DNA from 3 places in the Streptomyces sp. NPDC088261 genome. Region 3 is predicted to be linked to each of the others. Evidence: riboswitches for the same ligand, from Rfam matches in the RefSeq annotation. Region 3 holds a riboswitch; each other region holds the start of a gene.

Region 1 (9,864 bases), on a different contig from region 3:
TTCACAGACATGGCGAACTACACCGCCGCTGACGTCAAGAAGCTCCGCGAGCTCACCGGCGCCGGCATGATGGACTGTAAGAAGGCCCTGGACGAGGCCGACGGCAACGTGGACAAGGCCGTCGAGCTGCTCCGCGTGAAGGGTCAGAAGGGCGTCGCCAAGCGCGAGGGCCGTTCGGCCGAGAACGGCGCGGTCGTCTCCCTCATCTCCGAGGACAAGACGTCCGGCGTGCTCCTCGAGCTGAAGTGCGAGACGGACTTCGTCGCGAAGAGCGAGAAGTTCATCAACGTCGCCAACGCGCTCGCCGCGTTCGTCGCCTCGTCCGTCCCGGCGGACCTGGGCACCCTGCTCGCCTCCGAGATCGAGGCCGGCAAGACCGTCCAGGCGTTCGTCGACGAGGCCAACGCCAACCTCGGCGAGAAGATCGTCCTGGACCGCTTCGCGCAGTTCAGCGGCGGTTACGTGGCCGCGTACATGCACCGCACCATGCCCGACCTCCCGCCGCAGGTCGGCGTCCTGGTCGAGCTGGACCAGGGCTCCGCGTCGGACGACGCGGCCGCCGAGGCCGCCAAGGACGTCGCGCAGCACATCGCCGCCTTCGCGCCGAAGTACCTCACGCGCGAGGACGTCCCCGCCGACGTCGTCGAGAACGAGCGCCGCGTCGCCGAGGCGACCTCCCGCGAGGAGGGCAAGCCCGAGGCCGCCCTCCCGAAGATCGTCGAGGGTCGCGTCAACGGCTTCTTCAAGGACGTCGTCGTCCTGGAGCAGGCGTTCGCGAAGGACAACAAGAAGTCGGTCCAGAAGGTCCTGGACGAGGCCGGTGTCACCCTGAAGCGCTTCTCGCGCATCAAGGTCGGCATCTGAGTCCGTACCGCGTTCGACGCAGGACCCCGCTAGGGTCTTACGGAGTCGTCACACGCGCATGCGACGGACGACCGCAGATCTGACGAGGAGGCCATTGCCGCACGGGACACACCCCCACCGGCAATGGCCTTCGTCGTATGTACGAGGAGATCCCCATGAACAAGGGCGCGGACGCCACCCAGTCTGCCGACGGCAAGGACCACACAGCGGGCGGCGGCGACCCGGCCAAGGGCGCCGGCCGCTTCATGCTCAAGCTGTCCGGTGAGGCGTTCGCCGGCGGGGGCGGCCTCGGCGTCGACCCCGACGTCGTACACGCCATCGCCCGTGAGATCGCGGCCGTCGTACGGGACGGTGCCCAGATCGCGATCGTCCTCGGCGGCGGAAACTTCTTCCGCGGCGCCGAACTCCAGCAGCGCGGCATGGACCGGGCCCGCTCCGACTACATGGGCATGCTCGGTACGGTCATGAACTGCCTGGCCCTCCAGGACTTCCTGGAGAAGGAGGGCATCGACTCGCGCGTCCAGACGGCCATCACGATGGGCCAGGTCGCGGAGCCGTACATCCCGCTGCGCGCCGTACGGCACCTGGAGAAGGGCCGCGTCGTGATCTTCGGCGCGGGCATGGGCATGCCGTACTTCTCCACCGACACCACCGCCGCCCAGCGCGCCCTGGAGATCGACGCCGAGGCGCTGCTGATGGGCAAGAACGGGGTGGACGGGGTCTACGACTCCGACCCCAAGACCAACCCGAGCGCGGTCAAGTTCGACGCGCTGGAGTACAGCGAGGTCATCGCCAAGGACCTGCGGGTCGCCGACATGACCGCGATCACGCTGTGCCAGGACAACAAACTGCCGATCCTCGTCTTCGAATTGCTGACCGAGGGCAATATCGCGCGCGCGGTCAAGGGTGAGAAGATCGGCACGCTCGTGAGCGACCAGGGCACCCGGAGCTGAGTCGCGCGGGACACACCGCGGGACACTTGATCCGTACGGCCCCGCACGGGGATGGACAAAGCCCTGACGGTCGGACACCGTGCAGGGCAGGACGCGACGCAGGATCCGCCAGGACCGGTAGCAGGCCCGGCCCACTCAAGACACGCAGGAGCAAGTGGTGATCGAAGAGACCCTCCTCGAGGCCGAGGAGAAGATGGAGAAGGCCGTCCTGGTCGCCAAAGACGACTTCGCCGCGATCCGCACAGGGCGGGCGCACCCGGCGATGTTCAACAAGATCGTGGCGGACTACTACGGTGCGACGACCCCGATCAACCAGCTGGCGTCGTTCTCCGTACCCGAGCCGCGCATGGCCGTGGTGACGCCGTTCGACAAGAGCGCGCTGCGCAACATCGAGCAGGCCATCCGCGACTCCGACCTCGGGGTCAACCCGAGCAACGACGGCAACATCATCCGGGTGGTCTTCCCCGACCTGACCCAGGAGCGCCGCAAGGAGTACATCAAGGTCGCCAGGACCAAGGCCGAGGACTCGAAGGTCTCGATCCGCGCCGTGCGCCGCAAGGCCAAGGAGACGATCGAGAAGCTCGTGAAGGACGGCGAGGTCGGCGAGGACGAGGGCCGCCGCGCCGAGAAGGAGCTCGACGACACCACCGCGAAGTACGTGTCGCAGGTGGACGAGCTGCTCAAGCACAAGGAAGCCGAGCTGCTCGAAGTCTGATGAACGACTCTTCCTGGGGTTCCCCGCCGACCGCCGGCCTCTGGGGACAGCCCGACCAGGGGGCCGGCCCGGCGGGTCCCGCCTACGATGAGCCTGCCGCACAGCAGACTCGGCCCATGCCCATCGTGCCCGACGGACCCGCCCACGGCGGGGGCCAGGACAACGACCGGGGGGCGGCGCGGCCGGGTGGCCCCCTGTTCCGCGACCCGATCCCTCAGGAGCCCATGTCCGCGCCCCCGCCACCCCCGCCGAAGAAGCGGGCGGGCCGTGACCTGCGCGCGGCCATAGGGGTCGGTGTCGGGCTCGGTGTGGTGGTCGTGGCCTCGCTCTTCGTCGTCAAGGCCGCCTTCGTCGGGGTCGTCGCGGTCGCCGTCGTGGTCGGGCTGTGGGAGCTGACCTCCCGCCTCCGCGAGAAGAAGGGCATCAGGGCCCCGCTCGTCCCGCTGGCCGTCGGCGGTGCCGCGATGGTCGTCGCCGGGTACGTGCGCGGGGTCGAGGGCGCCTGGGTCGCGATGGCCCTGACCGCGCTCGCCGTCCTGGTGTGGCGGATGACCGAGGAGCCCGAGGGGTATCTGCGGGACGTCACGGCGGGCGTGTTCGCCGCGTTCTACGTCCCGTTCCTGGCCACGTTCGTCGCGCTGATGCTCACCGCGGACGACGGCGCCCGGCGGGTGTTGATGTTCCTGCTGCTCACGGTGGTCAGCGACACCGGCGCGTACGCCGTCGGCTGGCGCTTCGGCACCCACAAGCTCGCGCCGCGCATCAGCCCCGGCAAGACCCGGGAAGGGCTGCTCGGAGCGGTCCTCTTCGCGATGGTCGCGGGCGCGCTCTCCATGCAGTTCATGATCGACGACGGCCTCTGGTGGCAGGGCCTGCTGCTCGGCATCGCGGTCGCCGCCAGTGCCACCCTCGGTGACCTGGGTGAATCCATGATCAAGCGCGATCTCGGCATCAAGGACATGGGGACGCTGCTGCCGGGCCACGGCGGCATCATGGACCGGCTCGACTCCCTGCTGCCCACCGCGCCGGTGGTCTGGCTGCTGTTGGTGATCTTCGTCGGCTCCGGGTGAGCCGCACCGGTACTCTTGAAGGGCTCGCCACTCACCGGTGGCGAGCCCTTTTGGTCCCCGCGCCCCGCGCGGGGCTGATCCCGTGAGGTCTCCCGGCACCGGCAACGTGGTGCCGCTCTTCCCCGTGGCACCGGGGAGCGGGCCTCGCCGCACCGAGGAGACTTGCGTTCATGGCCCCGCCGACCCCCGGAGAACTCACTTTCGTCGCGCCCCGCGGAGCCAAGAAGCCGCCGCGGCACCTCGCCGACCTCACCCCCGCCGAGCGCCGTGAGGCCGTCGCCGCCACCGGCGAGAAGCCCTTCCGCGCGAAGCAACTGTCCCAGCACTACTTCGCGCGGTACGCGCACGACCCCGAGCAGTGGACCGACATCCCCGCCGGGGCGCGGCAGAAGCTCGCGGCGGAGCTGCTGCCCGATCTGATGTCCGTCGTACGGCACATCTCCTGCGACGACGACACCACCCGCAAGACCCTGTGGCGCCTCCACGACGGCACGCTGGTCGAGTCCGTGCTCATGCGCTACCCGGACCGGGTCACCATGTGCATCTCGTCCCAGGCGGGCTGCGGGATGAACTGCCCCTTCTGCGCGACCGGCCAGGCCGGCCTCGACCGCAACCTGTCCACCGCCGAGATCGTGCACCAGATCGTCGACGGCATGCGCGCCCTGCGCGACGGCGAGGTGCCCGGCGGTCCCGCGCGGCTCTCGAACATCGTCTTCATGGGGATGGGCGAGCCGCTCGCGAACTACAACCGGGTGATCGGCGCGATTCGCCGGCTCACCGACCCCGAGCCCGACGGCCTCGGCATCTCGCAGCGCGGGATCACCGTCTCGACGGTCGGCCTGGTCCCGGCGATGCTGCGCTTCGCCGACGAGGGCTTCAAGTGCCGCCTCGCGGTCTCGCTCCACGCGCCCGACGACGAGCTGCGCGACACCCTCGTACCGGTCAACACCCGCTGGAAGGTGCCGGAGGTGCTGGACGCGGCGTGGGAGTACGCGGCGAAGTCCGGCCGGCGGATCTCCATCGAGTACGCCATGATCCGGGACATCAACGACCAGGCGTGGCGGGGCGACCGGCTGGGCCGGCTGCTCAAGGGGAAGCGGGTGCACGTCAACCTGATCCCCCTCAACCCGACGCCGGGCTCCAAGTGGACGGCGTCGCGCCCCGAGGACGAGAAGGCCTTCGTGGAGGCGATCGCCCGGCACGGCGTACCGGTGACCGTACGCGACACCCGGGGCCAGGAGATCGACGGAGCGTGCGGACAGCTGGCCGCTTCCGAACGCTGAGGGCCGGCTGTGTAATCTGGCGCTGTGTAATCTGGCACTGAACAACAGATTTTCGGTACGACACATATTCCGACAGGGGAGCGCCACAGCGCTGAGAGTGCGATACGGATCCGGCTCCACGAGCGGACACCGGTCGCAGACCCTCTGAACCTTGCCCAGGTCATTCTGGGTAGGAAGTTCGGACATCACTCAAGCTGTTGCGCCCTGCCCGGCGCCCGGCCCGCGTCCGTCGCGGGAGGGCGCCGGGCAGGGCCGCGTCTTCTCCTGGAGTCCCCAGGAGGAAAACCAGTGAGCATCACCAGGAAAGCCGTGAGCACCGCCCGCGCCAGAAGGACAGCGGGCCTCGCGCTCGTCGCCGCGCTCGGGGTCTCGACCCTCGCCGCCTGCGGCGGATCCGGCGGTACGGAGTCGTCGGGCGGCGACGGCGGCGGGACGAAGTCCAAGACCGTCACCCTCGTCAGCCACGACTCGTTCAACGCCTCGCCCGCCGTGCTGAAGGCGTTCACCCAGGAGACGGGCTACACCGTCAAGGTCCTCAAGAGCGGGGACGCCGGCGAGGCGCTCAACAAGGAGATCCTCACCAAGGGCTCCCCGCAGGGCGACGTCTTCTTCGGCGTGGACAACACCCTGCTCTCCCGCGCCCTCGACAACGGTCTGTTCACGCCGTACCAGGCGAAGGGACTCGACCGGGTCGCCGCCGACACCCGGCTGGACGCGGCGAAGAACCGGGTCACCCCGATCGACACCGGTGACATCTGCGTCAACTACGACAAGAAGTACTTCGCGGACAAGAAGCTCGCGCCGCCGCAGAGCTTCGACGACCTGCTCAAGCCGCAGTACAAGAACCTGCTCGTCACCGAGAACGTGGCGACCTCCTCGCCGGGCCTCGGCTTCCTGCTCGGTACGGTCGCCCACTCCGGCGACGCCGGCTGGCAGGACTACTGGAAGAAGCTCAAGGCCAACGGCGTCCAGGTGGTGGACAGCTGGGAGCAGGCCTACAACGAGAGCTTCTCCGGTTCCGCCGGCGGCAAGAAGGCCCACGGCGACCGCCCGCTCGTCGTCTCGTACGCCTCCAGCCCGCCCGTCGAGGTGCTGTACGCGAAGCCGCAGCCCAAGGTCGCGCCGACCGGCGTCGCCACCGGCACCTGCTTCCGGCAGATCGAGTTCGCGGGCCTGCTCGGCGGGGCGAAGAACGAGGCCGGCGGCAAGGCGCTGCTGGACTTCCTGATCAGCGACCGGTTCCAGGCGGACATGCCGCTGAACATGTTCGTGAACCCCGTGGTCAAGGCCGTACCGCTGCCTCCCCTGTTCACCGAGTTCGGCGCGACCGTGGACCGGCCGGAGACCGTGGCGCCCGACAAGATCGCCGCCAACCGGGAGCAGTGGATCCAGACGTGGACCTCACTCGTCGTGAAGTAGCCCGCGAGCCGGACCGCCGGGCCGTACGGGCACACGCCGTACGGCTCGGCCTCATGGCCGTGCCCGTCGTGTTCTTCGCGGTCTTCTTCGCCTACCCGGTCGTCGCGATCGTCGGGCGCGGGCTGCGGACCGGCGGGGTCTGGCAGTTCGGCCGCGTCGGTGACGTGCTGAGCCGCCCCGACCTCCTCGGCGTCCTGTGGTTCACCACCTGGCAGGCCCTCGCCTCCACGGCGCTCACCCTGGCCGTCGCCCTGCCCGGCGCGTACGTCTTCGCGCGCTTCGACTTCCCCGGCAAGCAGCTGCTCCGGGCCGTCGTCACCGTGCCGTTCGTCCTGCCGACCGTCGTCGTCGGCACGGCCTTCCTCGCCCTCCTCGGGCGCGGCGGACTCCTGGACGAGCTGTGGGGCGTCCGCCTCGACACCACCGTCTGGGCGATCCTCCTCGCGCACGTCTTCTTCAACTACGCGGTGGTCGTACGGACTGTCGGCGGCCTGTGGTCGCAGCTCGACCCGCGCCAGGAGGAGGCCGCGCGGGTGCTCGGCGCGAGCCGCCTCGCCGCCTGGCGGCGGGTCACCCTGCCCGCCCTCGCGCCCGCCGTCGCGTCCGCCGCCCTGATGGTCTTCCTCTTCACCTTCACCTCCTTCGGCGTCGTGCAGATCCTCGGCGGCCCCGCGTACTCCACGCTGGAGGTGGAGATCTACCGGCAGACCGCGCAACTCCTCGACCTGCCGACCGCCGCCGTGCTCACCCTCGTCCAGTTCGCCGCCGTCGGCGCGATCCTGGCGCTGCACGCCCGGACCGTACGGCGGCGGGAGAGCGCGCTGCGCCTGGTCGACCCGGCGCTGACGGCGCGCCGTCCGAAGGGGCCGGGGCAGTGGGCGTTGCTCGTCTCCGTCCTCGGCGTGGTACTCGTCCTGGTCCTGCTGCCGCTCGGGGTGCTGGTCGAGCGTTCCTTCGACGGCCCCGGCGGGTACGGCCTCACCTACTACAGGGCGCTCACGTCGGTGGGGCCGAGCGGCACCTTCCTCGTTCCGCCGCTGGACGCCGTACGGAACTCCCTGGAGTACGCGGTGGTCGCGACGGCGATCGCGCTGGTCGTGGGCGGACTGGCGGCCGCCGCGCTGACCCGGCGGGCGGGCCGGCTCGTCCGCGGCTTCGACGCCCTGCTGATGCTGCCGCTCGGCGTCTCCGCGGTGACCGTCGGCTTCGGATTCCTGATCACCCTCGACCAGCCGCCGCTGGACCTGCGGGCCTCCTGGATCCTGGTGCCGCTCGCCCAGGCGCTGGTCGGGGTGCCCTTCGTCGTACGGACCATGCTGCCCGTGCTCCGGGCGGTGGACGGCCGGCTGCGCGAGGCGGCGGCGGTACTCGGCGCGTCGCCGCTGCGGGCCTGGCGGGAGGTCGATCTCCCCTTGGTACGGCGGGCGTTGCTCGTCGCGGCCGGGTTCGCCTTCGCGGTCTCGCTCGGCGAGTTCGGTGCGACGGTCTTCATCGCCCGGCCCGACCGGCCGACGCTGCCGGTGGCCGTGGCGCGGCTGCTGGGCCGGCCCGGGGAGCTCAACTACGGGCAGGCGATGGCCCTGAGCACCGTCCTGATGGTGGTGTGCGCGGTGTCGCTGCTCGTGCTCGAACGTATCCGTACCGACCGCTCGGGGGAATTCTGATGACGCTGCTCAGCCTCGCGGGGGTGACGGTACGGTTCGGCGACCGCAAGGCGCTCCGGACGGCGCTCGACGCGGTGGACCTGGACGTCGCCGAGCACGAGATCGTGTGTGTGCTGGGGCCGAGCGGCAGCGGCAAGTCGACGCTGCTGCGGGTGGTCGCGGGGCTCCAGGAGGTGGACGGCGGGCGGGTGTCGCTGGACGGCGCGGACCAGGCGGGGGTGCCGGTGCACCGGCGGGGGGTGGGCCTGATGTTCCAGGACCACCAGCTCTTTCCGCAGCGGGATGTGGGCGGCAACGTCGCGTTCGGGCTGCGGATGCGGGGGGTTTCGCGGGACGAACAGGCGGGCCGGGTCGAGGAGTTGCTCGACCTGGTGGGCCTGCCGGGGGCCCGTGGCCGGGCCGTCTCCTCGCTCTCGGGCGGTGAGCAGCAGCGGGTCGCGCTGGCGCGGGCGCTCGCGCCGCGTCCCCGGCTGCTGATGCTGGACGAGCCGCTGGGGCAGCTGGACCGCAGCCTGCGGGAGCGCCTGGTCGTCGAACTGCGGGGCCTGTTCGGGCGGTTGGGTATGACGGTGCTGGCCGTCACCCACGACCAGGGCGAGGCGTTCGCCCTCGCGGACCGGGTGGTGGTCATGCACGAGGGCCGCATCGCGCAGACGGGTACGCCGCTGGAGGTCTGGCAGCGGCCCGCGTCCGCGTTTGTGGCCGGCTTCCTGGGTTTCGAGAACGTGGTGCCGGCGGTGGTGGCGGGCGGGGTCGGGGACACGCCCTGGGGCCCGGTTCCGGTGCCGCCGGGTTCCCCGGAGGGGGCGGTGACGCTGCTGGTGCGGCCGGGTGGGGTCCGCCTGTCTCCGGCCCCCGCTCCCGACCCGGCGGCGGCCGGGCTCCGCTGCACGGTGGAGTCGCGTACGTTCCGGGGGAGCCGGGTGGTGGTGGTGCTCCGGCCTGAGGCGGGGCCGCGGCTGGAGGCGGAGTGCGAATTGCGCGAAGCGCCCTGGGAGGGCGGTGAGGTGGGGGTGACGTTCGCGGCGGACGAGGTGGTGGTGCTCCCGTCTGCGCGGTGATCTTTGCCCTGTCTGTTTGTCCTCGCGCCGGACGGGCGTGTGCGCCCCGGTGGGGGGCGCGGCTTCCTTCTTTTGTCCTCAAGCGCCGGACGGGCTCTGTTTGTGGCGTCTGCCTGGGGCGCGGGCGCGGCTTACTGATGTCCTCAAGCGCCGGACGGGCTGGGTGTGTCGTGGTGACGGGGGGCGGGGCCTCCGGAGGTACGTATGTCCGGACTGCATGTTTTACGTCGCGTGCGGCCGGTCGTATTGATTGACGATCGCCATGCGACACAAAACACGCTTTACGTCCGGACACACGCACCTCCTCCGACCCCACCCCCCTCACGCCGAGGGTGAAGTGAACGGCCCCGCCGCTCCGGGGTCCCTGCTGCCCGGTGCGCGGGTGCGGCTTACTGCGTCCTCAAGCGCCGGACGGGCTGGGGGTGCGTCCGGGAGGGCTGGGTCTTGGCGCCCGTTGCCGGGTGCGGGTCACCGATGTCCTCAAGCGCCGGACGGGCTTAAAGACCCGGGGTGGGCCAGGGTTGTTTTGGCGCGGGCCTGGAAGGGGGACGGGCAGGGGTCGTGTCCGGAACGTAAAGCGTGTTTTGTGTCGCATGGCTACCGTTACGCATAACGAGGGCGCGCACGCGACGTAAAACATGCAGTGCAGGACACGACCCCTGACCGGCCCCCGGCGACAACCCGCGCCGGAAAACGCGGCCCGCAGCGGGCAAAATCAAGCCCGTCCGGCGATTGAGGACAAGCAGGAAACCGCGCCCCCCACCGGGGCGCAGACGCCCGTCCGGCGCGAGGACAACACAAACCGCAATGCCCTTACCGCAACGCACCCCCCAGA
Region 2 (9,864 bases), on a different contig from region 3:
GAGATCGGATTTCTGCTGACCTCGGTCGACTTGTCTATCAGTATCTGAAAAATTACTCCTTGTGATCTGCGGGCCCTTACAGGACGATGGCGTCGAGAGGGTCAGGGATCATTCCCAGCCACAGCTTCATCTACTCCGGAGTACATGATGCGCGAGTCGGTCCAGGCCGAGGTTCTGATGAGTTTCCTCGTTTCAGAGGAGCTCTCGTTCCGTATCCCGGTGGAACTGCACTACGAGATGGGGGATCCGTACGCGGTGCGGATGACCTTCCATCTGCCCGGCGACGCGCCCGTGACCTGGACCTTCGGCCGTGAGCTGCTGCTGGACGGCATCAACACGCCCAGTGGTGACGGTGACGTGCACATCTCGCCGACCGAGCCCGAGGATCTGTCGGACGTCCACATCCGGCTCCAGGTCGGTGAGGACCACGCGCTGTTCCGGGTGAGCGCCGCGCCGGTCGTGGCCTTCCTGGACCGTACGGACCGGCTGGTCCCGCTGGGCCAGGAGCGCACGCTCGGCGACTTCGAGGGCAACCTGGAGGAGGCGCTGGGCCGCATCCTGGCGGAGGAGAACGCGGGCTGAGGCGGACTGCCGCGGGCTGACGCGGTCACCCCCTCACGCCGGCATCTCCTCACCCAGGCCGGCGCCGTCACTTCCTGCGGCGGCGGCCCCTGCTTCCGTGCGGGCGCACCGCCGTGCCCTGTCCCGGCACCGTGGGCGCCGTCTCCCGTCCCGCGGCCCCCGACCGGTCCGCGGAGACCACCAGCGCCGCCAGGGCGGTGGTCACCGGCACGGACGCGACCAGGCCGATCGACCCGACCAGGGTCCGTACGATCTCCTCCGCCACCAGCTCGCTGTTGGCGACCGTGCCCACGCCGGACTGCGCGATGGAGAAGAGCAGCAGCAGCGGCAGCGCCGCGCCCGCGTACGCCAGGACGAGCGTGTTGACCACGGACGCGATGTGGTCGCGGCCGATGCGGATGCCCGCCCGGTAGAGGGCGCGCGGTCCCATCGACGGGTCCGCGGCGTGCAGTTCCCAGACCGCCGAGGTCTGGGTCACCGTCACGTCGTCGAGGACACCGAGCGACCCGATGATCACGCCGGCCAGCAGCAGACCGCTCATGTCGATGTGCGGATAGAGCCCGTGGATCAGGCCGGTGCTGTCGTCGGTGTTGCCGGTCAGGCTCGCCCAGCCGATGAAGATCGAGCCCAGCAGTCCGATCAGCATCAGGGAGACCAGCGTGCCGATGACCGCGACCGACGTTCTCGCGGTCAGGCCGTGGCACATGTAGAGCGCGATGAGCATGATCGCGCTGGCCCCGACCACCGCGACGACCAGCGGGTTCGAGCCTTGCAGCACGGCGGGCAGGATGAAGAGCGTCAGCACCCCGAAGGAGACCGCGAGGGCGATCAGCGCCATGAGCCCGCGCAGCCGCCCCACCACGACCACCGCGAGGGCGAAGATCCCGGCGAGCAGCGCCATGGGGAGGTGGCGGTCGACATCGGTGACCGAGTACTGGAGATCGTGCGGCGCGTCGGGCGCGTACGCCAGGACGACGCCCTGTTTCACGTGAAACTGCCGCGGCGCGTCCGGCTGGACGACCTCGATGAAGGTGCGCCCCTTCTCCTTGCCGCTGGTGACCTCGACGGTGGCCTTCTTGCACTGCCCGGTCTCCGCCTGCGCCGCCTCCCGCCCCTCGGGGGTCGAGGTGTCGCCGGTCGACGGGACCTGCGAGGCGTTCACGTCCTTGCAGTCGACCGCCACGAGCTTCACCACCCGGCCCTGCTCGGTCTGCCGGTCGAAGCCGACCCCCGTGCGCTCGTGGGCGGGCGCGCCGCCGGGCCACAGGACGACCAGACCCACGACCACGGCCGCGGCGAACGGGATCAGCACCGCCGCGATGACCTTGCGCAGGTGCTGGGAGACCGGCTCGGCAGGCCCGTGGCTGTGCGTGTGGCCGTGCGTTTCGTGGCTCTGCTGGGGTGTGGTCACCCCCCGATCATCGCAAGAAGCGGGAGGCCCTCTGTTCAGCACGCCGGTCGTGGGGCTAGCGTGGAGACACCTTTGCACACGCGGGAGCTCGGAGCACCGGGCTGAGAGGGCGTTGACGTGGAGTCCCGGGGACCTTCCCCCCGGATTCCCGCCGCTGCGCCGACCGCCGAACCTGTTACCGGGTAATGCCGGCGTAGGGAGTAGGTCTCATGACCGTTCAGGACGCACACACGCCTGCCTCGGAATCGGATTCCCCGGGCGAATCGGGGAATCCGGGCGGGGCCGTGGATCAGAACGGGACCGAGAGGTCCATCGGCTGGCACAAGGGATACGTCCAGGGCTCGCGCCCCGACCTCCTGGTGCCCGTTCGTCAGGTGCATCTCACCAACGGCAAGGACGTGACGCTGTACGACACGTCGGGGCCGTACACCGACCCCACGATCGAGACGGATGTCCGCCGCGGACTCGCGCCGCTGCGGGAGAACTGGATCATCGGGCGCGGTGACACCGAGGAGTACGCGGGCCGTCCGGTCCGCCCCGAGGACGACGGGCTCAAGCACACCTCGCCGCGCGGGGGGCTGCGGAACCTCGACGCGGTGTTCCCGGGCCGGCCGCGCCAGCCCCGGCGGGGCCGGGACGGGCAGGCGGTGACGCAGCTCGCGTACGCGCGCCGTGGCGACATCACCCCGGAGATGGAGTACGTCGCGATCCGGGAGAACGTCGCACCCGAGGTCGTCCGTGACGAGATCGCCGCGGGCCGGGCCGTCCTGCCGGCGAACGTCAACCACCCGGAGATCGAGCCGATGATCATCGGCAAGCGGTTCCTGGTGAAGGTCAACGCCAACATCGGCAACTCCGCGGTCACCTCCTCCATCGAGGAGGAGGTGGACAAGATGACGTGGGCCACGAAGTGGGGCGCGGACACGGTCATGGACCTCTCGACCGGCCGCAACATCCACACCACCCGCGAGTGGGTACTGCGCAACTCCCCCGTCCCCATCGGCACGGTGCCGCTCTACCAGGCGCTGGAGAAGGTCGACGGCAAGGCCGAGGAGCTGACCTGGGACATCTACAAGGACACGGTCATCGAGCAGGCCGAGCAGGGCGTCGACTACATGACGGTCCACGCGGGGGTGCTGCTGCGGTACGTGCCGCTGACCGCCCGCCGCAAGACCGGCATCGTCTCGCGCGGCGGCTCGATCATGGCGGCGTGGTGCCTGGCGCACCACAAGGAGTCGTTCCTGTACGAGAACTTCGAGGAGCTCTGCGACATCCTCGCCGCGTACGACGTGACGTACTCCCTCGGTGACGGCCTGCGGCCCGGGTCCATCGCGGACGCCAACGACGAGGCGCAGTTCGCCGAGCTGCGGACGCTGGGCCAGCTGAACACGATCGCCAAGCGGCATCACGTACAGACCATGATCGAGGGCCCCGGGCATGTCCCGATGCACAAGATCAAGGAGAACATCGACCTCCAGCAGGAGATCTGCGAGGAGGCGCCGTTCTACACGCTCGGCCCGCTGACGACCGATGTGGCGCCGGCGTACGACCACATCACCTCGGGCATCGGCGCGGCGATGATCGCCTGGTGGGGCACGGCGATGCTCTGCTACGTCACGCCCAAGGAGCACCTGGGGCTGCCGGACCGCGACGACGTGAAGACGGGTGTGATCACCTACAAGATCGCGGCGCACGCGGCGGACCTCGCCAAGGGGCACGCGGGGGCGCAGGAGTGGGACGACGCGCTGTCGGACGCCCGGTTCGAGTTCCGGTGGGAGGACCAGTTCAACCTGGCCCTCGACCCGGACACGGCGCGCGCGTTCCACGACGAGACGCTGCCGGCCGAGCCGGCGAAGACCGCGCACTTCTGCTCGATGTGCGGCCCGAAGTTCTGCTCGATGAAGATCTCGCAGGACATCAGGCGACAGCACGGCGGCGACCTGGCGTCCGAGGAGATCGAGGCGGGCATGGCGGAGAAGTCGAAGGAGTTCGCGGCAGCCGGCAACCGGGTGTACCTGCCCCTGGCCGACTGACCCCCTGACGCGCGGGCGGGGGGGACCCCGGCTCCGGCCGGGGTCCTCACCGTCCGCCGTTCTCGCCGCCCGCCCGTTCTCGCCGCCCGCCGTCGCGGGACGGGGCTATTCGGGCTGGTGTTCCGGGCCGCCGAAGTCGGGGCTGGTGAAGTCCGGGCTGCTGAAGGTGGGGCGCTGGTGGGCCGCTGAGCCCTCGTCGGGGCTGGAGAAGCCGGGGTGGGTGTAGCCGATCTTGGGGAGGTGGCCCACCGTACGGGGCGGTCCCGGGGCCGCGCGGCCCGCGCTCGGGTCGGCGAGGGCTCCGCGCAGGAAGGGCAGGATGCCGCGTTCCAGGAGGGCGTGGCGCCAGGCCTCCCTCGCCCGTTCGACCTCGTCCGGCAGCTCCCCGCCGGACTCCTCCGGGGCCGGGACCTCGGTGTCCCTGTTGCGTACGGCCGTGATGAGCAGGCCGACCGCCGCGCCCAGGATCCCGATCACGGTGACCGCGCCGAAGAACCAGCCCACCGCGAGCAGGGAGTCGGCGAAGGCGGGCGGCGGGGTCAGGGCCTTGAGGAGGTAGCCGACGAGCAGGAAGATCAGCGCCGCGGTGCCGCCGAGGACGGGGACCAGGACGGTGAGGACCGCCGCGAACCCCGCGCCCGTGTCGTCGTCCTCCGCGACCGTGGCCGGCTCCCTGATGGAGCCGTTCGGGGCCGGGGAGGAGACCGGCGAGCGGAACTCCTCGCGCATCTTGGCGTAGTGCTCGTACTCGGCGGCCGCGGCGCCGGCTATCCGGGTGGTGGCGTTGAGGGCCTTCGTGCGCAACTGCTCGGCGGTCAGGCGCCGGCCCACGTCGGCCAGATCCGGGCGTTCGTGCGCGTTGCGCAGCGCGTCGTCGAGGATCCGCTCGAACTCCGCGCGATCCTCGCTCAGCAGGTGCGGAGCGCTGTTCATGTGCATCCCCCGATGCTCCGTAGGGCCGATGCGCCCGCGTGAACGGGCGGTTGGCGGAAACGGAAGGAGAGCCTGCTACGGATAAGCCGATGGTAGAGCTGTTTTGCCGCGGGGTGACAGGGGGTTTCCGGAAAACACCGGATCCCCGTCGATCCGGTGGTGCGTACGGAACCGGTCAGTCGGCCAGCGGTAGCCGTACGACCAGCAGTTTCCCCGCCATGGTCACGCCGCCGTCCATGGCGATGGCCAGGCCGTCCGCGTACACGTGCGGCCCCTCCACCCCGGGGCCGCCGCCGTCGCCGTCCTGGGCGTCCTCGGTGCCGACCTCGCCCAGGAGATACGGAATGGGGCTGTGGCCATGGACGATGCGGTGTCCGCCGTACGTGGCGAGGAGTTCCTGGACGGCCTCGGGGCCGCCCTCGTCGCGGAACGCGAAGCGTTTGGTGAGCTTGCGGAACACGTCCCAGCACTCGTCCGCGTCGTTGCGCGTGAGGATCTGGTGGACGGTGTCGTTGACGTCGTCGATGGAGGAGCCGTAGTCCAGGTAGGCCGTCGTGTCGGAGTGCACCAGCAGGTGCCCGTCCTCCTCGACCACCGCGTCGAGCCGTGACATCCACTGGAGGTGGACGTCCTGGAGGCGCTCCATGTCGTTCTTCTGACCGCCGTTGAGGAGCCAGGCCGCCTGGAAGGTGGCGGTGCCCGCGCCGGAGTTGACGGGGGTGTCGCCGAACCGCTTGGCGCCCAGCAGCAGCAGCTCGTGATTGCCCATCAGGGCCTTGCAGTAGCCGCCCGCCGCCGCCGCCTCCGCGGAGAGCCGCATCACGAGGTCGATGACGCCGATGCCGTCGGGGCCGCGGTCGGTGAAGTCGCCGAGGAACCAGAGCCGGGCGTTGCCGGCCGACCAGTTGCCGGCGGAGTCGATGAGGCCCTGCTCGCCGAGGGCGTCGAGGAGTTCGTCCAGGTAGCCGTGCACGTCGCCGACGACGTAGAGCGGGCCGGGTCCGCCGGGCGCGGGAACGCCGTCGGGCCCCAGGTTCAGCTGGACGGTGACCCCCTCGGGGCCGATCACCGGGAGGTCGCGCTCGGTCGGGGTGTAGCCCTCCGGGACCTCGTCGGCGGGGATCGCGTTGCCGGGATGCCCGGACGTGTGCGCGGCCTCCTGGCCGTACCCGTCCACCTCAACGGACTGCGCGGGACGGTCCGGTTGCCCGAACTGCTCGGGCCCGAACTGCTCGGGCCCGAACTGCTCGGGCCCGAACTGCTCGGGCCCGAACTGCTCGGGCCCGAACTGCTCGGGCCCGGACCGCGCGGGATGCGCCGGTTGCCCGGACTGCACGGGAACCTGCGCGTACGGCGGTACGCGGAAGTCGCGCAACGTCGCCGTCCGCACCGCGGGTCCCTGACCGGCCCCCTGTGTCATCGACCCCTCCACCACCGTCGCGCCGCCGTACACCTCTCGGGCTCGCCCTCTCCGGTGGGCGTGTGCCCACCGGAGGTCAGGAAAGGTCCATGGTGTCGTGCGCCCATCATAGGAATCCCGCTCCTCCTGTGTGACGCACCAGGGGTGGTGAATCCGTTTCCACCTCAGGTTCGCCGGAGGTTTTCACGCCGATCACCCCAAATGTGAAAGGTCCGATCCTTCGGCGGGGGTACGGGCGGGGGTACGGAAGGGACCGGCCCGGCCCCGGTGGCGCTCCGTCAGTCCCCCGCCGGGGACCTGGGAGCGCTGACCGTGGTGCGGGGCGGGCGGCGCTGGGACGAGGTCCTGACGACCAGCTCGGTCGGTATCACCTGCTCGATCGGCGCGCCGGTGTTGATTCCTTCGATGGCGTCGATGAGGAGCTGGATGACGGCCGTGCCGATCCGGCGCGGTTTGAGCGAGAGGGTCGTGATGGGCGGTTCCGTCGTCGCGTACACGGTGGACTCGCTGCAACACACCAGCAGCAGGTCCTCGGGGACGCGCAGCCCGTACCGCCGGGCGGCGGCGAGCAGATCGGTGCCATTGGGGTCGAAGAGGCCGTAGACGGCGTCCGGGCGGTCCGGGCGGGCGAGGAGCCGGTCGGCGGCGACGGCACCCGCGCACGGGTCGTGGGCCGGGTAGGACTCGTAGACGGGGTCCTGGCCGACCCGCTCGCACCAGCTCAGGTACGCGGAGGTGGAGAGGCGGGTGTAGGTGTCGGTGGTGGTGCCGGTGAGCAGGCCGATCCGGCGGGCGCCCGCGTCGGCGAGGTGGTCGAGCAGGTCGAGGACGGCCGCCTCGTGGTCGTTGTCGACCCAGGCGGTGACGGGGAGGGTGCCCGCGGGCCGGCCGTCGGAGACGACGGGCAGGCCCTGGCGTACGAGTTCGGTGACGACCGGATCATGGTCGGAGGGGTCGATGACCACGGTGCCGTCGAGGGCGACGTTCGCCCAGACGTCGTGGCGTGAGGTGGCGGGGAGGATGACGAGGGCGTAGCCCCGGGCCAGCGCGGCGGAGGTGGCCGCTCTGGCCATCTCGGCGAAGTAGGCGAATTCGGTGAAGGTGAAAGGTTCATCCCCGTACGTCGTCACGGTCAGGCCGATGAGGCCCGATTTGCCGGTACGGAGGGTTCTGGCGGCGGCGGAAGGACGGTAGCCGAGGCGCTCGGCGACCTCTCGGACGTGGCTTCTCGTGGCGTCGGGTAAGCGTCCCTTGCCGTTGAGCGCGTCCGAGACAGTCGTGATGGAGACACCGGCTGCGGCTGCGACGTCCCGGATGCCCGCCCGACCCTGCCGGTTTCCCCGGCGGGTTGTGTCCGTCCGGCTCACCTGGTGTTTCCCTGCTGCTGTCATGGCCAGCCGATATTAGGGCGCGGGCGGGCGGTTGGGCCGGTCGCATATGCACCCCTCAGCAGGCACGTTTCTGCATGGTCAAAAGCCCCCAATGTCCTTGGATGACGTGGGGTTTGGCCGTCCCGGCTGTCGTCTGGCATGCATCGGACGGCATGTGCCTGTCGAAAGGTCCATGTTTCGAAGTTGTCTCAACTCACCTCTACGGGGGACGCGCGCCACGGCGCGGACCACGGGCGCGCGCCAGGAAGAAGTGCGCCCCCCCGCTCGACGCCCTCCGGGGTGACCCGCGTCACGGCGGGCCGGCGCGCTCCCGGGTGACCCGCGTCACCGAGGCCGGCGCCCTCCCGAGTGGCCCACGTCACCGGACCCTTCGCAGGGACCCCGAATCCTCCTATGGTGAGCAGTATTGAAAAGCGTGACACCCCTGACGCGACACCCGTGAACGGCCGAGGAGGACCTGCGGTGAGCAAGACGAGCCCTGCGGTGGGCGGCGGTACGGGGCCCAGGCTCCGTGCCGAGCTGGACGGCATCCCGACGTACAAGCCGGGCAAGCCCGCCGCGGCCGGCGGCCCCGCCGCGTTCAAGCTGTCCTCCAACGAGAACCCGTACCCGCCGCTGCCCGGCGTGATGGAGCGGGTGATCGCCACCGCCGGGATCTTCCACCGCTACCCCGACCTGTCGTGCGCCGGCCTGACCGAGGAGCTGGCCGGCCGCTTCGCCGTGCCGCTGGAGCACGTGGCGACGGGCACGGGCTCGGTGGGCGTGGCCCAGCAGCTGGTCCAGGCCACCGCCGGCCCCGGTGACGAGGTCATCTACGCCTGGCGCTCCTTCGAGGCGTACCCGATCATCACCCAGATCTCGGGCGCGGCCTCGGTGAAGGTGCCGCTGACCGGCACCGAGACGCACGATCTGGACGCGATGGCCGACGCCGTCACCGACCGGACGCGGCTGATCTTCGTCTGCAACCCCAACAACCCGACCGGCACGGTGGTGCGCAGGGCCGAGCTGGAACGGTTCCTCGACCGGGTGCCCGGTGACGTCCTGGTGGTGCTGGACGAGGCGTACCGCGAGTTCATCCGCGACGCCGAGGTGCCCGACGGGGTGGACCTGTACCGCGAGCGCCCGAACGTGGCGGTGCTGCGCACCTTCTCCAAGGCGTACGGGCTGGCCGGTCTGCGGGTCGGTTTCGCGATAGCTCATGAGCCGGTGGCGGCCGCGCTGCGCAAGACCGCCGTGCCCTTCGGGGTGAGCCAGATCGCCCAGGACGCGGCGGTGGCCTCGCTGCGTGCCGAGACGCAGCTGCTGGAGCGGGTCGAGTCGCTGGTCACCGAGCGGACCCGGGTGGCCGACGCGCTGGCCGGGCAGGGCTGGACGGTGCCGGAGACGCAGGCGAACTTCGTGTGGCTGCGGCTGGGGGAGCGCACGCTCGACTTCGCGGCGGCCTGTGAGGCGGCCGGGGTGATGGTCCGCCCGTTCGCGGGCGAGGGCGTACGGGTCACGATCGGCGAGACCGAGGCCAACGATCTCTTCCTCCAGGCGGCCGAGAAGTTCCGCGAGGAGCTGTGACCGGCTGAGACGAACCGGATGAGGGCGGCCTCCCGAGGGGGCCGCCCTTCGGCGTTCCGGGGGGCGTTTCACGGGTGCTCGACCCGTGCGCCTCGTTGGGGGGACCCCCCGAACGAAGGTCCGGATGGGGGTGCGCCATAATGCTTGTGAATGTGAACGCGTTCACAAGCGTGCCCCGTTTGCCACGTTCCGTACGCAATGCGGACCGGATCAAAGGGGCAAGCCGCCGCTCGACCACGGCGATGTAAGGAGTAACGACGTGGAACTCGCTCTGGCGCCGGAGACCCTGGCGCGATGGCAATTCGGCATCACCACCGTCTACCACTTCCTCTTCGTCCCGCTGACGATCTCGCTCGCCGCGCTCACCGCCGGGCTGCAGACCGCGTGGGTCCGCACGGAGAACCCGAAGTACCTCAAGGCCACGAAGTTCTGGGGCAAGCTCTTCCTGATCAACATCGCGATGGGCGTCGTCACCGGCATCGTGCAGGAGTTCCAGTTCGGCATGAACTGGTCCGACTACTCGCGCTT
Region 3 (9,864 bases):
GCGCGGAACGCCAACCGCCCCCCCGCCACCGCATACCGCATCGCCGACGCCATCAGCTCCGGCTCCCGCGCCCGCGTCACCGCAGACGCGAGCATCACCGCCGCGCACCCCAGCTCCATCGCCAGCGAAGCGTCCGACGCCGTGCCCGCCCCCGCGTCCAGGATCACCGGGACGTTCGCGTGCTCCACGATCAGCTGGAAGTTGTGCGGGTTGCGGATGCCCAGGCCCGACCCGATCGGCGACCCCAGCGGCATGATCGCCGCGCACCCCACGTCCTCCAGCTTGCGCGCCAGGACCGGGTCGTCGTTCGTGTACGGCAGGACCGTGAAGCCGTCGTCGACCAGCGTCTCCGCCGCGTCGAGCAGCTCGATCGGGTCGGGCAGCAGCGTGCGCTCGTCCGCGACGACCTCCAGTTTGACCCAGTCCGTGCCCAGCGCCTCCCGGGCGAGCCGCGCGGTCAGGACCGCCTCCCCGGCGGTGAAGCACCCCGCCGTGTTGGGCAGGGCCCGGATCCCCAGGGATTCGAGGACGGAGAGCACGGACCCCTGCACGGTGGGGTCGAGCCGCCGCATCGCGACGGTGGTGAGTTCGGTGCCCGACGCGATCAGGGACCTGCGCAGGACGTCGAGGCTGGGCGCACCCCCCGTACCCATGATCAGGCGCGAGTCGAGGACGGTGTCACCGATGACGAGCCGGTCGTCGGCCATGGTCAGCCTCCCTGGACGGCGGTGAGGACTTCCACCCGGTCGCCGTCGCGCAGGAGCGTGCCGGACCAGCGGGAGCGCGGGACGACCGTCTCGTTGACGGCGGCGGCGACACCCGAGGGCGCGGGGGTCAGCGTCGCGACCAGCACGTCGAGCGTGGTGCCCGCGCCGATCGCGCGGGGCTCGCCGTTCACGGAGACGGAGAGGGCGGGGGCGGGGGTCGCGGAGACGTTCGCGGTGTCGGTCATGCGGGCTGCTCCTGACGTACCGGGGCGGGGGAGAAGCGGCGGGGGGTGAAGGGGCGCGCGACCTCGGGGAGTTCGCCGGTGGTCAGCACGTCGGCCATCGCGTCCCCGGTGACGGGGGTGAGGAGGACCCCGTTGCGGTAGTGGCCGGTGGCCAGGTGGAGGCCGGGGAGGGCGGTGGGCCCGAGGAGGGGCGCGTTGTCGGGCGACGCGGGCCGCAGCCCGGCGCGCGCCTCGGCGAAGGGCAGTTCGGTGATGCCCGGCACCAACTCGTGCGCGTCGCGGAGCAGTTCGTACACCCCGCCCGCCGTGACCGTGGTGTCCCAGCCCTGCTCCTCGCTGGTCGCGCCGACGACGAGTTCGCCGTTCTCGCGCGGCACGAGATAGACGTCGCTGCCGCGCACGACGGCCCGGACGGACCGGGACAGGAACGGCGCGTACGGCCGGGGCACCGTGAGCCGCAGGACCTGGCCCTTCACGGGCCGTACCGGCGGTACGACGTCGGTCGGCAGGCCCGCCAGCCGCCCGCTGAGACTCCCGCCCGCCAGGACGGTCTGGTCGGCGGAGAGCGCGCGGCCGTCGGCCAGGACGACGCCGGTGGCCCGGTCCCGTACGACGGTGAGGCGGTCCGCGAACGCGCGGTGGAAGACCACCCCGGCCCGTTCGCAGGCCGTGACCAGGGCCGCCGCGAGCCGGCGGGGATCGATCTGGTGGTCGCCGTCGACCCGCAGGCCCCCGCGTACGCCGGGCGCGAGCATCGGCTCCAGCCGCCGGCACTCGCGGCCCGAGAGCCACTCCGAGGAGAGCCCGGACCGCCGCTGGAAGCCGTGCAGTTCGCGCAGGTGCGCGCGGTCGTCGGCGTCGAGGGCCACGGCGAGCGTGCCGCACGTGCGGTAGCCGGTGTCCCGGCCGCTCGCCGCCTCCAGTTCGGCGACGAAGGCGGGGTAGCGCTCGGCGGAGGCGAGGTTGAGACCGAGCAGCGTCTCCTCGCCGTAGTGGAGTTCGGTGACGGCGGCGAGCATGCCCGCCGCGACCTGCGCGGCCCCGCCGCCCGGCTCGGGGTCGGCGACGGCGGTACGGAGTCCGCGCTGCGCGGCCCGCCACGCCGTGACCAGGCCGATGATGCCGCCTCCGACGACGAGGACGTCGGAGGAGGTGTTGATGTCGGGGTGCTGACCCGTATGGGACGACTGCATGGGCGTCCAGCCCCTCCCTTCGCCGGCATGACCCGGATCAGGTTCGTACGGTCGGAGGCCGTCAGCCTCCCTCTCAGCCCGGTGCGTCCGGGCTCCCGCGAGGTAGTGTCAACGGCCAGACTAACGCCCCGTCCTCCGCCGGGTAAGGGAGCAATCACCGTGGCCGGCTCGCGGGAGGGCGGCGGGACGAGTGGTGGCGGAGCTGACCCCCGACGGCCCGTCCGTTCTCTAAGGTGATCGGGTGAGCGAGCAGCGGACACACCCGGAAGAGCGGAATGTCGTCATCGTCGGGGCCGGGATGGCGGGGGTGCAGACCGCGGTCGCCCTGCGCGAGGGCGGCTTCCGCGACCGGATCACGCTGATTGGCGCGGAGCCGCATCCGCCGTACGACCGGCCGCCGCTCTCCAAGGCGGTCCTGCTCGGCCAGGCGGACGGGTCGTCCTTCGACCTCGACTTCGCGGCGCTCTCCGTCGACCTGCGGCTCGGCCTCGCCGTGACCGGGCTGCGGCCGGACGTACGGGAGATCGACACGGCGGACGGTCCCGTGCCGTACGACGTGCTGGTCGTCGCGACCGGCGCGGAGCCGGTCAGGCTGCCCGGTACGGAGGACGTCCCCGGCGTCCATCTGCTGCGCACGCTGGACGACGCCGAGCGGCTGCGGCCCGTGCTGGCGCGGCAGGACGAGGTGGTGGTCGTGGGCGCGGGCTGGATCGGCGCGGAGTTCGCGACGGCGGCGCGCGAGGCGGGGTGCGCGGTGACGGTCGTGGAGGCCGCGGACCGGCCGCTGGCGGGGGTCCTCCCGGCGGAGGTGGCCGCGCCGATGGCGGGGTGGTACGCGGAGAGCGGCGCCGTACTGCTGACCGGCGCGCGCGTGGCGTCCGTCGAGCCCGGCGCGGTGGTCCTCGCGGACGGCCGGCGGCTGCCGGCGGACGCGGTGGTCGTGGGCGTCGGGGCGCGGCCCGCGACGGGATGGCTGGCGGGCTCGGGCGTGGAGCTGGGCCCGGACGGTTCCGTCACGGCGGACGAACGGCTCGGGACGTCGCTGCCCGGGGTGTACGCGGTGGGCGACTGCGCGTCCTTCCCCTCGGCCCGGTACGGTGCGCGGCTGCTCGTCCATCACTGGGACAACGCGCTCCAGGGCCCCCGTACCGTCGCCGCCCGGATCATCGGGGAGACCGAGGGCGTCTACGACCCGGTGCCGTACTTCTGGTCGGAGCAGTTCGGCCGGTTCGTGCAGTACGCGGGCCACCACGCGGCCGCCGACACCCTGGTGTGGCGCGGCGACCCGGCGGAGGCGGCCTGGTCGGTGGCGTGGCTGCGGGAGGGCGCGCTGGTGGCCCTGCTGGCGGTGGGCCGCCCCCGGGACCTGGCCCAGGCGAGGAAACTGCTGGACACCCCCACCCGCCTGGACCCCCGGCGGGTGGGGGATCCCGCGATCCCGCTGAAGAAGGCCGTTCTCTGAGCGGCCGGGGACGCGTCCGCCGCCCGGCCGGGGCAACCCAACTACCGTCCGCCCGTCCGGGATGGCACGCTTGTCCTCGTGACCGAGATTGACGCAAAGATCGATGCTCTCGTCCCTGCCTGGCTCCACCTGCCCGATATCGCCGAATTGTTCGATGTCGAGGTGACGCGGGTGCGGCAGCTGGTGAAGGAAGGCCAGCTGATCGCCGTCCGCCGCGGGGAGAACCGCGCGCTCCAGGTGCCCGCCGCCTTCATCGACGGCGGCAAGGTCGTCAAGGGTCTCGCCGGGACCCTGACGCTTCTGAGGGACGACGGCTGGACCGACGAAGAGATGCTGGAGTGGCTCTTCACCTCCGACCCCACCCTGCCGGGCACGCCCGCGCAGGCGCTCAGCGAGAATCGCGGCACGGAGGTGAAGCGCCGGGCTCAGGCGCTCGCCGTCTGAACCGGCCGCCGTACCGCTCGTACCGGCCGAACCACATCACCGCACGCGGCGTGCGGCGGTACGGCACCGCCCCCGCGGTCCCGTACCGCCGGCCGCCGCGGAACCGACGGGGGGATCCTTCGTGCCCACAGACGTGACCGCGGCGCGCGCCGCGCTGTCCGACGCCCGGCTCTACCTCTGCACGGACGCCCGCAGGAAGCAGGGAGACCTCCCCGACTTCCTCGACGCCGTGCTGGCGTCCGGCGTGGACGTCGTGCAGCTGCGCGACAAGGGCATGGAGGCGGCCGAGGAGCTGGAACACCTCCAGGTCTTCGCCGAGGCGAGCCGGCGCCACGGCGTCCTGCTGGCGGTGAACGACCGCGCCGACGTGGCCCACGCCATCGGTTCCGACGTGCTGCACCTGGGCCAGGGGGACCTCCCGGTCCCCGCCGCCCGCGCGATCCTCGGCGCGGCGCCTCTGATCGGCAGGTCCACCCACGCGGAGGCGGAGGTCGACGCGGCGGTGGCGGAGCCGGGCGTGGACTACTTCTGTACGGGTCCGTGCTGGCCCACCCCGACCAAGCCGGGCCGCCACGCGCCCGGCCTCGACCTCGTGCGGTACGCGGCCGCCCTGGCCACCGACCGCCCCTGGTTCGCGATCGGCGGCATCGACGCGGGCACCCTCGACCAGGTGCTGGACGCGGGCGCCCGCCGGGTGGTCGTCGTACGGGCGATCACCGAGGCCGACGACCCGGCGGCGGCCACGGCCTCGCTCGCGAAGCGGGTGCGCGAGCGCTCCCGCTGACCGGCGGCCCGTCCCCGCGCGCGGCCTCCCGGGTGTCCGAGGCGTGGACCGGGGACCGGCAAACCGGTCAAATGTCCCCGGTTCGCTTGGGGGACGCCCACACCCTCGATAACCTGCACGTATGGCCTTCGGTACACCTTCGACCAGAACAGATCACGCACCGACCGTGCGCGATCTGCTCGCCGCGGGCGAGACCACCTATTCGTTCGAGTTCTGGGCGCCCAAGACGGAGAAGGGCGAGCGGAACCTCTGGAACGCGCTGCGCCGGGTCGAGGCGGTGGCCCCCAGCTTCGTGTCGGTGACGTACGGCGCGGGCGGCTCCACCCGGGCCGGCACGGTCAGGGCCACCGAGCAGATCGCCGCCGACACCACCCTCACCCCGGTCGCCCATCTCACCGCCGTCGGCCAGTCCGTCGCCGAACTGCGCAACATGATCGGGCAGTACGCCGACGCCGGGATCCGCAACATCCTCGCCGTACGGGGCGATCCGCCCGGCGACCCCATGGGCGAGTGGGTCAAGCACCCGCAGGGCGTGCGGTACGCGGCGGAACTGGTGCGCCTCATCAAGGAGTCGGGGGACTTCTGCGTCGGGGTCGCGGCCTTCCCGGAGATGCACCCGCGGTCGTCGGACTGGGCCACGGACATCCGCCACTTCGTGGACAAGTGCCGGGCCGGCGCCGACTACGCGATCACGCAGATGTTCTTCGAACCTGACGGATATCTCCACCTTCGTGACCGGGTCGAGTCCGCCGGGTGCGCAACTCCGATCATTCCGGAAATCATGCCGGTCACGAGCGTGCGGATGCTGGAGCGACTGCCCCAGCTCAGCACCGCGGCCGTGCCGGCCGGGCTGAAAGAGCGGATCCTCGCCGTCAAGGACGATCCGGCCGCTGTACGCTCCATTGGCATCGAGTTCGCGACGGAGTTCTGCGCGGGACTGCTCGCCGAGGGTGTCCCCGGACTGCACTTCATTACACTCAACAACTCCACGGCGACGCTCGAAATCTACGAGAATCTCGGACTGCGCGAGCAGTCGTGACCGGCCGCAGCCGCCCTGTCCCGGGGTGGCGGCCGCAGGAGAGGGGCGGGCATGGGCTGGACGGTCCTCTACATCGCGTTCGGAATCGTGGCGCTGTGGCTGCTGGGTGAGGTGCTGCTCCAGTACAAGGCGCGGCTGCGCTGGCGACTGCTCGCCTTCACCGGGTTCATGGGTGTGGTGCTGGGTGTCCTGATGCCGTCCGTCTTCGTCATCGCGCTCGGCGCGATCGCGTTCGCCGTCGGGCAGGCGTACGTGACGCTCTCCTTCCGTCGCGGCTTCTCCACCGGCTGGGCGCTGGGCGGCAGCCCGGGAGCCAGCCGCCGGCGCAAGGCGGTCGGCGGGGGCGAGCAGGAGCCCACGCTCCAGGTCTCGGACCTGGAGTACGAACCGGCCATGGCCGGGCCCGCGAGGGACGTGCCGATCGACGCCGCGATGACGGCGACGATGGGGGCGGTGTACGAACCGCAGCCGCTCCCCGACGACACCGGCCAGTACGGCGTCTACAAGGACGACCAGGCGCAGCAGAACCCGTACGGCGAGGCGTTCGACGCCTTCGCCGGGTACGGACAGGCCGCGCCCGGGCAGCCGTACGCGGCGCAGGACCCGTACGCCGACCCGAACGCGTACGGCACCGGCCAGGGCGTCTACGCGGCGCAGGACACCGGCCAGGGAGCTCAGGGTGCCGGGCAGGACACCTACGCGCAGTACGGCTACGGCACCGACCAGCCGTACGCGGCCTACTCCGACCCGTACATCGGCACGGCCGACGGCGGCGGGCAGCAGCAGGGCGCGTACGACAACTACGGCGGCCAGCAGCAGTACGCCGACCCCTACGCCGCCCAGCAGCAGTACAGCGCCGACACCCCGCCCGGCGGGGTGTGGGTCCCGCAGCAGCGCGAGGGCGACCACCAGGTCCCGCCGATGCCGCAGGAACAGCCGCACGACTACGGCTACGACCCCGGCTACAACAACAACGAGCAGCAGTACCGGTACTGACCGGCCGGCAGAGGCAGCGGTAGAGGTACCGGTACGGAACCGGCTACCGCGAGCCGCGGAAGTCCGCCCCCTCCACGATCAGCCCGGCGACCAGCGCCCCGGACATCCCCGCGTGCGCGAGGCCGCCCCCGGGATGCGCCCAGCCGCCCGCCCGGTAAAGCCCGGCCAACGCGGTGCTGTTCGCCGGATACAGGAAGTGCCCGTCCGCCCCGGCCAGCGCGGGCGCCGGCACCGCGCCGCCCGCCGCCCCCGTCTCCTCCGCCGTGTCGGCGGGCGTCCGTGTCTCACGCCACTCCACCCGCCCCGCCAGCCCGGGCACGGCCGCCTCCGCCGCCGAGACCAGCACGTCGGCGTACCGCTCCCGCAGGGCGGCGTCCGTCCAGTCGACCGGGCCCTGCGCGGCGACGGTCGCCGTGACCGTCACCGCCTCGTGGTCCGCGTCGGGGCGCGTCGCCGGGTCGTCGGGACGCAGCACCGTGACCGTGGGCCGGGCCGCCGGGCGCCCGGCGAAGAGGTCGGCCGCCTCGGCGGCGCCGTCGGGGGAGTGCACCACCGTCCGGTGCGCGGCGTCCCCGGGCCGCCCGCCCCGCAGCGCCAGCAGTACGGTGAACCGGCCGGGCGCCGAGGCGGCGTCGCGGCCCCCCGGTTGAAGGTCCCGCCCCTCCGGCCGTACGTCGCCCGCCTCCCGTACCTCCCGCCCGGCGAGCGGACCGGGTGCGACACCCGCCACCACCCGGTCGGCCGCCACGACCGTGCCGTCCGCCAACTCCACGCCCGTGGCCGCGCCGTCCTTCTCCACGATCCTCGTCACTCCGGCGCCGAAGACGAACTCCACCCGGCGCGCCAGGCACCGTTCGTACACCGCCCGGGCCAACTCCCGTATCCCGCCGCCCACATACCAGCTGCCGAAGGTCTGCTCCAGATACGGGAGCACGGCCGCGCTCGCCGGGGCGCGGCGCGGATCGAGGCCGTACGACAGCGCGTACCCGTCCAGCAGGGCGGCGAGGCGGGGATCCGCCAGCTCCCAGGCGCCGATCTCCGCGACCGTCCCCGCCCGGCGCGCGCCGCGCAGCAGCCGTCTGTGCCGTACGGCCGGATACGGCTCGCGCCCGAGCGGCCCCCGGTCGGGCGGCAACGGCTCCTCCAACAGCGGCCGCCTGGACCGGTCCCAGGTGTCCCTGGCCCGTCCGAGGAACGCCCCCCAGCGCTCCCCGGCGCCCGCGCCCAGCGCCGCGTCCAGGGCTGCCACGACCCCGCCCCGGGACGCGTCGGGCAGCAGGACGTCCGTACCGTCCGCGAAGACGTGCCGGGCGGCCGGGTCCACCTGCCGCAGCTCGACGCACGCCTCCAGCGGCTCCTTGCCGGTCTTGACGAACAGGTCGCGGTAGACCGCCGGGAGGTGCAGCAGCCCCGGCCCCGTGTCGAAGACGAAGCCCGCGCGCGCGAACCGGCCCACCGACCCGCCGTACGTCGCCGCGCGTTCGTACACCGTCACCCGGTGGCCCGCCACGGCCAGCCGGGCGGCCGCCGCCATGGCGCCCATGCCCGCGCCGATCACCACAATCCGTGCCATGCCAGGGACTTTATCCGGGGTCACTGACAACGCGGCCCCGCGCCCTGCGCCGCAGGAAACGGCGGATCCGGGAGGCCAGGAAGACCACCGTCACCACGCCCAGCACCAGCAGCGTGGCGGCGATCGAGGCGGCGGCGACCGGATGGAAGAGCGCGAACGTGATGATCCCGGCGACGCCCAGGTCCTCCAGCGTGCTCAGGACGATGTTGCTGAACGGCTCGGGGGAGGTGTTCACCGCCATCCGCGTCCCGGCCTTCACGAGATGGCTGACCAGCGCGGTGGAGCCGCCGACCGCGCCCGCCGCCAGGTCGGGCAGCGAACCGCTCTGACCGGCGAGCAACGCCCCGACCACCGCGCCCGACACGGGCCTGATCACCGTGTGCACGGCGTCCCAGACGGAGTCGACGTACGGGATCTTGTCGGCGACGGCCTCGCAGAGGAAGAGCAGGCCGGCGGCTATCAGCACGTCGGTGCGCTGGAGCGGGGCGGGCACGTCGTCGGTCAGCCCGGTGGCGCCGAACACGCCGAACAGCAGGACCACCGCGTAGGCGTTGATCCCGCTGGCCCAGCCGCTGGTGAAGACGAGGGGGAGTACGGACACGGACGCGATCGTAGCCACGGCGGGGCCGCCGCGGGATGGGGAGGGGAACCCGGTTCTGAGTACGGCTACTCAGCGCGCGAGTTGAGTAGGCGCGCGGATGGGCCGCCCCCGGCGCGGAGGGGAGAGTGGGGACCACGGAAGGGGCGCGGCGCCGGCACCGCCGGCACGGGGCTGCGGAACGGTGCCGCACCTCTGAGGCGGCAGGGGGGACGGGGGACAGGGGGAGCTGGACAGGGGGGACGGGGGAAACGGGGGAGGTACGGGGGGACGGGGGAGGTACGGGGGAACGCGCCGGTTCGGCGGGGCTCAGGAGGCTGAGTCCGCCGGACCGGCGCGCTCGTGTGTCCGGGGAGCTCGGCCCGGGACAGGTGCCCGGCGGGGCGAAAAACCTCGCCCGCCCCTGTGTACGCGGCAACGTCGCAGGTCAGAGGTGATTGTCAGTGGCGTACTCCACGATGAACACATACGGCCACAGAGCCGTCACACGAGGACAGGAGGTTCCGCCATGGCCAGCTCCCATTCCGGTGCCGCACGTCGGCGCCCCACGGGTGGCCCTGCCCCCTCACTGACCGGACCACCGAGCGACGTCCACCCCGTCCTGCGAAGGGCCACGGCCCCGCCGGCCGCCCTCGACCTCCTGTCCAAGGCCCGCGACGGCCTGGACGAGGCCGCGACGCTGGACACTCCGAACGAGCGCTACGCCACCGCCCACCTCGCCGCCCTGCGCACCGCGGCCGCCGTCCTCGCCGCCCGGGGCCGCCCGGACACCACCCCGCCGCGCCGCCGCAGGATCAGGACCGCCTGGGAAGTGCTCCCCGAG

Evidence for each region. A riboswitch is a leader RNA that binds a small molecule or an ion and turns the genes downstream of it on or off. The one in region 3 is predicted to bind thiamine pyrophosphate.
Region 1: it holds a riboswitch for thiamine pyrophosphate, as region 3 does, so the genes downstream of both, ACIODU_RS09375 (thiamine ABC transporter substrate binding subunit) here and thiO (glycine oxidase ThiO) in region 3, are expected to answer to the same signal.
Region 2: it holds a riboswitch for thiamine pyrophosphate, as region 3 does, so the genes downstream of both, thiC (phosphomethylpyrimidine synthase ThiC) here and thiO (glycine oxidase ThiO) in region 3, are expected to answer to the same signal.

The regions. Positions count from the first base shown of each region.
Region 1 covers NZ_JBIURL010000003.1:486,305-496,168, forward strand. The annotation lists gene tsf (translation elongation factor Ts) at 10-864, shown strand; gene pyrH (UMP kinase) at 1,020-1,817, shown strand; gene frr (ribosome recycling factor) at 1,975-2,532, shown strand; gene ACIODU_RS09365 (phosphatidate cytidylyltransferase) at 2,532-3,602, shown strand; gene rlmN (23S rRNA (adenine(2503)-C(2))-methyltransferase RlmN) at 3,773-4,885, shown strand; TPP riboswitch at 4,950-5,079, shown strand; gene ACIODU_RS09375 (thiamine ABC transporter substrate binding subunit) at 5,174-6,304, shown strand; gene ACIODU_RS09380 (ABC transporter permease) at 6,358-7,968, shown strand; gene ACIODU_RS09385 (ABC transporter ATP-binding protein) at 7,968-9,029, shown strand; gene ACIODU_RS09390 (Rossmann fold nucleotide-binding protein) at 9,843-9,864, opposite strand, start outside.
Region 2 covers NZ_JBIURL010000001.1:653,609-663,472, forward strand. The annotation lists gene ACIODU_RS02840 (IclR family transcriptional regulator) at 1-48, shown strand, start outside; gene ACIODU_RS02845 (SsgA family sporulation/cell division regulator) at 148-582, shown strand; gene ACIODU_RS02850 (YibE/F family protein) at 650-1,993, opposite strand; TPP riboswitch at 2,064-2,210, shown strand; gene thiC (phosphomethylpyrimidine synthase ThiC) at 2,203-4,026, shown strand; gene ACIODU_RS02860 (hypothetical protein) at 4,132-4,965, opposite strand; gene ACIODU_RS02865 (metallophosphoesterase) at 5,135-6,394, opposite strand; gene ACIODU_RS02870 (LacI family DNA-binding transcriptional regulator) at 6,658-7,770, opposite strand; gene hisC (histidinol-phosphate transaminase) at 8,254-9,336, shown strand; gene ACIODU_RS02880 (cytochrome ubiquinol oxidase subunit I) at 9,596-9,864, shown strand, end outside.
Region 3 covers NZ_JBIURL010000028.1:148-10,011, forward strand. The annotation lists gene ACIODU_RS32515 (thiazole synthase) at 1-707, opposite strand, end outside; gene thiS (sulfur carrier protein ThiS) at 710-952, opposite strand; gene thiO (glycine oxidase ThiO) at 949-2,145, opposite strand; TPP riboswitch at 2,143-2,254, opposite strand; gene ACIODU_RS32530 (NAD(P)/FAD-dependent oxidoreductase) at 2,387-3,607, shown strand; gene ACIODU_RS32535 (Rv2175c family DNA-binding protein) at 3,686-4,051, shown strand; gene thiE (thiamine phosphate synthase) at 4,173-4,835, shown strand; gene metF (methylenetetrahydrofolate reductase [NAD(P)H]) at 4,957-5,874, shown strand; gene ACIODU_RS32550 (hypothetical protein) at 5,926-6,870, shown strand; gene ACIODU_RS32555 (phytoene desaturase family protein) at 6,914-8,443, opposite strand; gene ACIODU_RS32560 (DUF4126 domain-containing protein) at 8,454-9,044, opposite strand; gene ACIODU_RS32565 (SAV_6107 family HEPN domain-containing protein) at 9,550-9,864, shown strand, end outside.